4 regions of the Rhodococcus opacus B4 genome follow, and region 1 is predicted to be linked to each of the others. Evidence: riboswitches for the same ligand, from Rfam matches in the RefSeq annotation. Region 1 holds a riboswitch; each other region holds the start of a gene.
The links. Region 1 has a riboswitch for S-adenosylmethionine ahead of ROP_RS31265 (bifunctional o-acetylhomoserine/o-acetylserine sulfhydrylase). Riboswitches for the same ligand answer to the same signal wherever they lie in the genome.
Positions count from the first base shown of each region.

Region 1 (2,194 bases):
TGGAAGATGTCTTTGAACGCACCGTCGTACGCCTTGAGGATCGTGTTCTTCGTCGACAGGTACACCGGGTAGTTCTGCTGCAGGCCGTAGTTGAGCGAGGCGCGCGCGAAGTCCTCGATGGACTTGGTGAAGTTGTACTGACCCTGGACGACGCCGCCGCCGTCGGGGAAGTTCACCAGCTCGTGCTCTATCGGCTCGCTGCCGTCCTCGGGCGTGTAGGTGATCATCACCTTGCCCGGGCCGGGGACCTTGAAGTCGGTGGCGCGGTACTGGTCGCCGAAGGCGTGACGGCCGATGATGATCGGCTTCGTCCAGCCCGGAACCAGTCGCGGAACGTTGGAGATGATGATCGGCGCGCGGAAGATCGTGCCACCGAGGATGTTGCGGATGGTGCCGTTGGGCGACCGCCACATCTTCTTGAGGCCGAACTCCTCGACGCGCGCCTCGTCCGGGGTGATGGTCGCGCACTTGACGCCGACGCCGTGCTTCTTGATGGCGTTGGCCGCGTCGACGGTGACCTGGTCGTCCGTCTCGTCCCGGTACTCGATACCGAGGTCGTAGTACTCCAGGTTCACATCCAGGTAGGGATGGATCAGCTTGTCTTTGATGAACTGCCAGATGATGCGTGTCATCTCGTCGCCGTCGAGTTCGACGACGGTGCCCTCAACCTTGATCTTGGACATGGGTGCTTCGCGTCCTCCTAGGAAGATTCCCTGGTTACACGGTTGCGGGCGCACTTCGTGAGTGGGTCCGCGAACGGTTCGCTTATCAAACGTAGACGGTCGATGCGGCCGCTGGGGAGACCGCACTTTAACAAGACAAGCGTACTGCTATGCGTGGCGCGCGCAACATGTGGGTGCGAGATCCCACCCCTACCGGCGGGTAATTTTTCCCTGCTAGCAGGCCTGATCGGTGCCGTTTCCGGTCGTTCCACCCCAGCCGCTAAGATTCACCACAGGTCATGAGTGCCAGCAACGAGCCCCGGCTAGCTGGCCGGCAACCCTCCACCGCGGTGGGGTGCCCCGGGTGATGACCTGGTTCCCTGATTCATACAAACAGTCGGGTGACAAGCGCGGGTCCGACATCGGAGGTTCATGATGTGTTGTTGTTGTCGTAGATAGACCCCAGACAAGCCCTGTGCGCGAACGAACCAGCTCCTCGTCCGCGCCCTCGTCAGACCACTGGAGTAGACAGCACATGACCGAGAACTGGTCGTTCGAGACCAAGCAGATCCACGCCGGGCAGACGTCCGACGCGACCACCAAGGCGCGGGCGCTGCCGATCTACCAGACCACCTCGTACACGTTCGACAGCACCGATCACGCTGCCGCGCTGTTCGGTCTGGCCGAGCCCGGCAACATCTACACCCGCATCATGAACCCCACCCAGGACGCGGTCGAGCAGCGCATCGCCGCCCTCGAAGGCGGCGTCGCCGCCCTGCTCCTGGCGTCCGGGCAGGCCGCTGAGACGTTCGCGATCCTGAACCTCGCCGAGGCGGGCGACCACATCGTCTCCAGCCCGCGCCTGTACGGCGGCACCTACAACCTCTTCCACTACACGCTGCCCAAGCTCGGCATCGAGGTGTCGTTCGTCGAAGACCCCGACGACCTCGAGCAATGGAAGAACGCGATCCGGGACAACACGAGGGCGTTCTACGGCGAGACCATCTCCAATCCCCGCAACGACGTGCTCGACCTGCCCGGAATCTCCGGGATCGCGCACCAGCACGGAATCCCCCTGATCGTCGACAACACCGTGGCCACCCCCTACCTGATCCGCCCACTCGAGCACGGCGCGGACATCGTGGTGCACTCGGCCACCAAGTACCTCGGCGGCCACGGCACGGCCATCGCCGGCGTCATCGTCGACGGCGGCACGTTCGACTGGACCCAGGGCCGCCACAGCAGCTTCACCACCCCGGACCCGAGCTACCACGGCGTCGTCTACTCCGAACTCGGACCGCCCGCGTACGCCCTCAAGGCGCGCGTGCAATTGCTGCGCGACCTCGGTTCCGCGATCTCCCCGTTCAACGCGTTCCTCATCGCGCAGGGCCTCGAGACGCTGAGCCTGCGGATGGAGCGGCACGTGTCGAACGCGACCGCCGTCGCCCAGTACCTGGAGGCGCGGCCGGAGATCGTGTCCGTCGGATATGCCGGGCTCCCGTCGTCGCCGTGGCACGACCGGGCGAAGCAGA
Region 1 covers NC_012522.1:6,900,566-6,902,759, reverse strand. The annotation lists gene ROP_RS31270 (NADP-dependent isocitrate dehydrogenase) at 1-683, opposite strand, end outside; SAM riboswitch class IV at 958-1,079, shown strand; gene ROP_RS31265 (bifunctional o-acetylhomoserine/o-acetylserine sulfhydrylase) at 1,198-2,194, shown strand, end outside.

Region 2 (2,194 bases), 4.8 Mb from region 1:
GTCAGGACGATGAACGGGGTACCGGACTCCCGGAGTTCGGCCAGGAACAGGTCGGCGCCGGGGACCAGGTGCTCTTCGTGGACGAGAACGCCGTCCATGTCCATGAGATAGGTCCAGCCCGGGTGCTCTACTTCGTTGCTCACCGACTCAGTATGGGGGAGCGGGAGGGTGCATGCGCGACTATGCGAGCAGCCGGAACAGGCCGATGAGACCGACGACGACGATGGTTCCCCGCAGCGCGGTGGGGGACAGGCGGCGGCCGTATCGGGCGCCCAGGACGCCTCCGATCAATGATCCCACCGCGATGAGGCCGGCGGCCGCCCAGCTGATCCGGTCGAAGGCCACGAGTGTGTACGCGGTCGCCGCGACGACGTTGACGATGAGCGACAGCAGATTCTTCGCGCCGTTCATCCGCTGCAGGCTCTCCGGCAGGATCGCGCCCATCACGCCCATCAGCAGAATGCCCTGCGCCGCGGTGAAGTATCCGCCGTACACGCCGACGGCGAACGTGCCGACGGTCAGCAGGCCGAGGCGCGTCGGGCTCAGGCCCGCCTCGTGGCTGCCGCGCTGCTTGGCCCACGCCTGGATCTTCGGCTGCAGCACCACCAGGATGAGGGCGAGGATCAGCAGCACCGGGACGACGAGTTCGAACACCGTTTCGGGGAGGTGCAGCAGGAGCCACGAGCCGAGAATCGCGCCGCACAGCGATGCCGGGATCTGCCACCGCAGCCGCGGTCCCTGCCCGGCCAGTTCCCGCCGGTACCCCCACGTGCCGGACACGCCACCGGCGACCAGGCCGATCGCGTTCGACATCGTGGCGGTCACCGGAGGGAACCCGAATGCCACCAGGGTGGGAAAGGTGATGAGCGTGCCGCTGCCGACGATGGCGTTGATCGCGCCCGCGCCGACGCCGGCTACCAGGATCGCGATGACTTCGAGTGGTGTCACCGAGGCGACGTTACAAGGGCCTCGGACGGCCCGGCGGCCGGGTCGCGCCGCGCTGGCGATACGCGACTGCGCGTCCCACCCAACCGCATCCTCGGCCACGTGTCAGTACTTCTGCGCACCGTGATTCTTGCGCCTATATGACGCCATTTCCCCTGTGGTGCAGGGGAATACCCCGTGTTGACGGCGTCCGGGAATGCGGCTAGTGTTCGCTTCAACCATCCAGAGCGACCGAGAGACCTGGCTCGTTGACGTCGCAGCAACCCTTCCGAATCTTTCGGGTGCGGGTGCTACCGCCGGGATCGATGGAAGGCAGCACATGAACTACCTCGCGCGCCCTGCGTGGCGCAGACGGCACATCGACCTGTGCCGGACCACCTCCTGCCACTGTTGACGAGGTCCCACAGCACGCTCACCGGGTAAAACGCCAGGTGAGCGCGTGACGCGCGCCCGCCTCCCGCGGAAGACGCGCCCCCTACCCGTCCCGTTTCCAGGTGAAAGGCCGCATCGGTGATGTCTGTTCCCAGTGGTGAGCGAGCGTGAGCGCCCCCGTCCGGGCGCGTTCGGCCGCGCCCCTCGATTCCGCACCCTCCGGCGACCGCGACCGGCCCGGCGACGCCGCGCTGGAGGTCGCGCGACGGTGGCACCCGTGGCGGTGGGTGGTCAGCGCCGCCGTACTGGTGCTGCTCGCCCAGTTCGTCCACGGCCTCGCCACCAACCCGGGGTGGGACTGGGCGACGTTCGCCAAGTACTTCACCGCCGGCTCGGTGCTGCAGGCCCTGTGGATGACGGTGAAGCTTACCCTGTGGGGGACCGTCCTCGGATTCGCGCTCGGGGTGGTGCTGGCGGTCAGCCGTCTGTCGCACAACCCGGTGCTGCAGGTGATCGCCTGGGTGTACATCTGGGCGTTCCGGTCGATCCCGCTGATCGTGCAACTCCTGTTCTGGTTCAACATCACGTACCTGTATCAGACTCTCTCGCTGGGTATTCCGTTCGGACCCGCCTTCTTCACGTTCGAGGTCAACGGCGTCATCAGCGGCTTCACCGCCGCCGTCATCGGTCTGGCCCTGCACCAGGCCGCGTACTCCGCGGAGATCATCCGCTCCGGCATCATCTCGGTCGACCACGGGCAGATCGAGGCCGCGCAGTCGCTGGGCATTCCGCGCCGTCGCCAGTTCTTCAAGATCGTTCTGCCCCAGGCGATGCGCGGGATCCTGCCGAACGCCGCGAACGAGGTGATCAGCCTGTT
Region 2 covers NC_012522.1:2,083,733-2,085,926, reverse strand. The annotation lists gene ROP_RS09680 (HAD-IIA family hydrolase) at 1-104, opposite strand, end outside; gene ROP_RS09675 (sulfite exporter TauE/SafE family protein) at 181-948, opposite strand; SAM riboswitch class I at 1,161-1,257, shown strand; gene ROP_RS45220 (putative leader peptide) at 1,265-1,339, shown strand; gene ROP_RS09670 (amino acid ABC transporter permease) at 1,485-2,194, shown strand, end outside.
Region 2: linked by a shared signal. The riboswitch ahead of ROP_RS45220 (putative leader peptide) and the one ahead of ROP_RS31265 (bifunctional o-acetylhomoserine/o-acetylserine sulfhydrylase) in region 1 are both predicted to bind S-adenosylmethionine.

Region 3 (2,194 bases), 2.3 Mb from region 1:
CTCGGGCACCGGATTCCACTGGCCGCTTTCCTTGGCGTAGGCCCAGTTCCGCCGTCCCGCCACCAGGGTGCGCACGGCATCGACCAGCCGGTCCACGTCCTCGGAGCAGCTTCCGAGACCGACGCTCACCCGCACGGCACCGTCGGGCCTGCCGAGGCGACCCAGCAGCGGGTGGGCGCAGAAACGTCCGTCGCGGACTCCGATCCCGTGTTCGGCGGACAGGTAGGCGGCGATCTCCCCGGGCTCGAAACCGTCGATCGTGAACGTCACGATCCCCACCGTGTCGGGGGCGTCCGACCACAGCCGCAGGAACTCCAGGCCGTTGACCGAGCCGAGGCCGTCGAGCAACCGGCCGGTGAGTGCCGCCTCGTGTTCGGCCACCGTGCCGAAGTCCAGTTCGGACAGCGCATCGCACGCGGCGGCGAGGGCCGCGGCGCCGAGCACGTTGGGGGTTCCCGCCTCGTGCCGGGCGGGGGCGGGCGCCCAGTGCGTGGATTCGACGGTCACGTTCCGGACCGCGCCGCCGCCCGCGAGGTAGGGCTCGGCGGCGTCGAGCCAGTCCCGGCGGCCCACGAGCACCCCGGCGCCGAACGGGGCGTACAGCTTGTGCCCGGAGAAGGCGAGGTAGTCGACACCCCACTCCTCGACGTCGATGCGGCGGTGCGGTGCGAGCTGAGCAGCGTCGACGAGAATCCGTGCGCCGCAACGATGCGCCACCTCGGCGAGGGTCGCGATCGGCAGCACCTCACCGGTCACGTTGGACGCACCCGTCACCGCGAGCAGGGCGGTGGGCTTGGAGCACAATTCGGCGACCAGCAGCCGGACGGTCTCGGCCAGCGTGTCTGCCGCCCGGACGACGCGAGAGTCCTTCCACGGCAGCAGGTTCGCGTGGTGCTCGATGTCGAGGACGACGGTGCTACCGGGAACGCAGCCGGCGAGCAGATTCAGCGAGTCGGTCGTGTTGCGGGTGAATACCACCACTTGGTCGTCGCACGCTCCGACGAACCGGGCCACCGAGTCGCGGGCCTTCTCGTAGCACTCGGTCGACACCCGCGAGGCGTAGCCGGCGCCGCGGTGCACGCTGGAGTACGTCGGAAGCAGGGCCCCGATACGGTCCGTCACCTGCGCCAACGCCGGCGCACTGGCCGCGTAGTCGAAGTTCACGTAGGTGCACTCGCCGCCCTGAACGAGCGGAACCCGCAGGTCGGAGCCCGAAACCTGAGCCAGGGGGGCAACACACACGTCAGCGGTCAATACAGCAGTCATCACGACATCCCTCGTAGTCAGGGACTCGTCGCAGGGTCGGTGCCCTCTCGGAGTCCGCGCTTGCCGGGTCCGGTATGAACCTCAGCCTGGTCGTCACCCGGAGCACCCCGCCGCGGTGGAGGGTTGCCGACCAGCTAGCCGGGGCTTGACGCTGGTACTCGTGACCTGTTTCGAAGATTGCAGGATCGGGGCGCGGTTGTCAACTCGAATCCCGGGAGGGTCCCGGGATCGGGCCGCACACTCGCGTCAGTTGGGGGTGACCCCGAGCAGCGGGGCGAGCTGATTCGCAATCGGGTTGAGGTCCAGTCTGTTCGGGTCCTTCTTGGGTTTCGAGTCCCACGGCTGAACGGTGGCGGGGTCGCCGAACACGATCCGGTCGGCACTGCGGACGCCGGTGAGGCTGCCCTGTGGTGCTTCGCAGGACGCGGCGGTGTTCTGAGGGAAGTCCTGCTGAGTGTCGTCGAAGTTCGGGTCATTCCGCTTCATCTCGGCGAGGATCGTCTGGGTGCCCTCGTACCCGACGGTGCACGACGGCGGATTGTTCGTCTCGGCTATCAGGCCCAGGTGCACGGTTCCGTCGTCGGGCGCGATCGTCGACGATGCCTCCGCCACGCCCGGCAGGTACACGAACAGGGTTCGCAGAGCCGTGGCCTGCACGGAGATCGCCTTTGCCGTGGCGGAGAGGCCGGCGAGGTTCGTCGTGCCGCCGGGGCCGACGTCCGAGACCAATTGCCCCAGTTGCTCGCTCGCCGGGTTTCCGTTGTCGATCAGCCGCCGGACATCGGGGTCGCTGCTCCGCAGGCGGTCCGCGAGCGAGTCCAGATCTGCACTGAAATCCTCGATCGCCGAGGGCTGTTCGGACTGCGTGCCCAGCACCGTCCTGCTGTCGCGTATCGGAGCTACGGTTCGGTCGAGTGAATCGGCGCCC
Region 3 covers NC_012522.1:4,637,410-4,639,603, reverse strand. The annotation lists gene ROP_RS21315 (aminotransferase class V-fold PLP-dependent enzyme) at 1-1,266, opposite strand, end outside; SAM riboswitch class IV at 1,318-1,432, opposite strand; gene ROP_RS21310 (MCE family protein) at 1,513-2,194, opposite strand, start outside.
Region 3: linked by a shared signal. The riboswitch ahead of ROP_RS21315 (aminotransferase class V-fold PLP-dependent enzyme) and the one ahead of ROP_RS31265 (bifunctional o-acetylhomoserine/o-acetylserine sulfhydrylase) in region 1 are both predicted to bind S-adenosylmethionine.

Region 4 (2,194 bases), 4.8 Mb from region 1:
GGACAGGATGCCGAGCTGCGGGGTGGACGACGCCTGGAGGAACTGCGCGTTGGGTGCGGCGAAGTCGACCTGCGCGGTCTGCGGGTCGATCACGGTGGTGCCCTTGTATCCGGTGAGGTAGCTGGCACCCAGTGCGGCCTTGGCTCCGGTGAGGGTGTTCACGATGGCGTCGAGGTTCTTCTTCACCGATTCCGCAGTGAAAGGTGTTCCGTCACTGAACGTCACCCCTTCCTTCAGGTGGAACGTGAAGGAGGATGCGTCGGCGTCGGTGTCCCAGCTCTCGGCGAGCCACGGCTTCAGTTCGCCCGTCTCCGGGTCTTGGTCGGTGAGCGAGTCCACCACCTGACGAGCCACGTAGATCGTCTGATTCGTGCCCGACTGCGCGGGGTCGGCGCACGTGGGTGCCTGGGAGAGGCCGTAGCGGAGTGTGCCGCCCGGCTGTGCGGGGCCCGCATCCGCGGAGGAACTGCTGGAACCGCCACCGCAGGCGGTGAGCGCCGTGGCCAGCACGGCGGCGGCGCCGATACCTGCTGCGATGCGGGCACCGCGGTGGGGCGAGGACAAAAGCACTGATGGCACCGAGAACTCCGTGATCTCGAAGAAGTGCCGTGCGCGCTGCCCGTCGTATCGGCAGCGCTCACGCGCACAGGAAGGTGAAGGACACCGGATCCGACGCGGATGCGGTGTGAAGAGCCGGAACCCCGAGAGATCGGGGTGTCAGGTCAGCTGTGACAGATCGAGGTGGACAGCCGGCAGAGATCGACGTGCAGGCGCCCCCAGGCGCTCACGAAACCTTCGGTCAACATCGTTCCTCCATCGATCCCGGCGGTAGCACCCGCACCCGCAGGGCGGGGGGTTGCTGCGACGTCAACGAGCCAGGTCTCTCGGTCGCTCTGGATGGTCGTTACCGAGTGTAAGAGATCGCCGGTCGCGGCGCCACACGGACCCCGCTACCCGACCGCCTGCCGGGACTCGACCTCCCGCCGCGACAGGGCGGGCCGGAGCCCGAGGTGCTCACGCAGTGTGGAGCCTTCGTATTCCGTTCGGTACGAACCTCGCTCCTGCAATTCGGGCACCAGCAGGTCGACGATCTCGTCGAGTCCGGTGGGCACCAGATACGGCGAGATGTTGAATCCGTCCGTCGCCCCACTGCGAACCCACCGGGTGAGTTCGTCGGCGACCTGCCCGGGGGTGCCCGCGAAACCGGAGCGCTGGGTGGTCGCGATCGCCACCTGACGCAGCGACAGGTTCTGCGCCTCCGCCAGTGCCCGCCATTCCCTGGCGATGGCGAGCGGATCCTTTCCGTCACGCGCCGCCCCGCGGGTGACGGAGATCGGCGCGGGCACCGGATCGAATTCGGGCAGTGGACCGTCCGGGTCGCGATCGGACAGATCGCGGCCCCACACCTGACCGACCAGAGACAACGCCGTCTGCCCGGTGTACTGGCCCTCGAGAACCCAGCGCACCTTCTCCTCCACCTCGGACGCGTTCTCCGCGAGCACGATCTGCGTGCCCGGCAGAATCTTGACGTCGTCCTCGGGGCGCCCCGCACGACGCACTCTCGCCCTGATGTCCTCGGCGAAGGCGAGCGCCGCGTCGAAATGCGTTCCGTGCCGGGAGAAGATCACGTCGGTGTGCGCGGCCGCGAAGTCCCGGCCCGCCGGTGAGTCACCGGCCTGGAAGATGACGGGGTGTCCCTGGCCGCTGCGCGGCAGCGTGGGGGTGATCGTGACGTCGAACTGCGACGTGCGCCGGGACACCTCCCGCACCCCGTCCGGGGTTGCCCACGACGGCGCGTCGGTCCTCGTCGCGACCGCGCCGTCGGCCCACGCATCCCAGATCGCCCGGGCGGTGTCGAGGAACTGCCCGGCCCGCTCGTACCTGTCCGCGTGATCGAGGAAGCCGCCGCGCCGGAAGTTCTCACCGGTCCAGGCATTGTCCGTGGTGACCGCGTTCCAGCCGGCACGGCCACCGGACAGCAGGTCCAGCCCGGACAGCCGCCTGGCGAGGTCGGCGGGCTCGTTGTAGGTGGTGTTCTGGGTGGCCACCAACCCGATGTGCCGGGTGATGCCGGCGAGCGCCGCGAGCTGGGTGATCGCGTCCGGGCGGCCCACGATGTCGAGATCGAGAATCTTGCCCTCCTGTTCCCGCAGGCGCAGGCCCTCACCGAGGAAGAAGGCGTCGAACAGGCCGC
Region 4 covers NC_012522.1:2,076,625-2,078,818, forward strand. The annotation lists gene ROP_RS09635 (ABC transporter substrate-binding protein) at 1-570, opposite strand, end outside; gene ROP_RS45215 (putative leader peptide) at 723-806, opposite strand; SAM riboswitch class I at 811-904, opposite strand; gene ROP_RS09640 (NtaA/DmoA family FMN-dependent monooxygenase) at 951-2,194, opposite strand, start outside.
Region 4: linked by a shared signal. The riboswitch ahead of ROP_RS45215 (putative leader peptide) and the one ahead of ROP_RS31265 (bifunctional o-acetylhomoserine/o-acetylserine sulfhydrylase) in region 1 are both predicted to bind S-adenosylmethionine.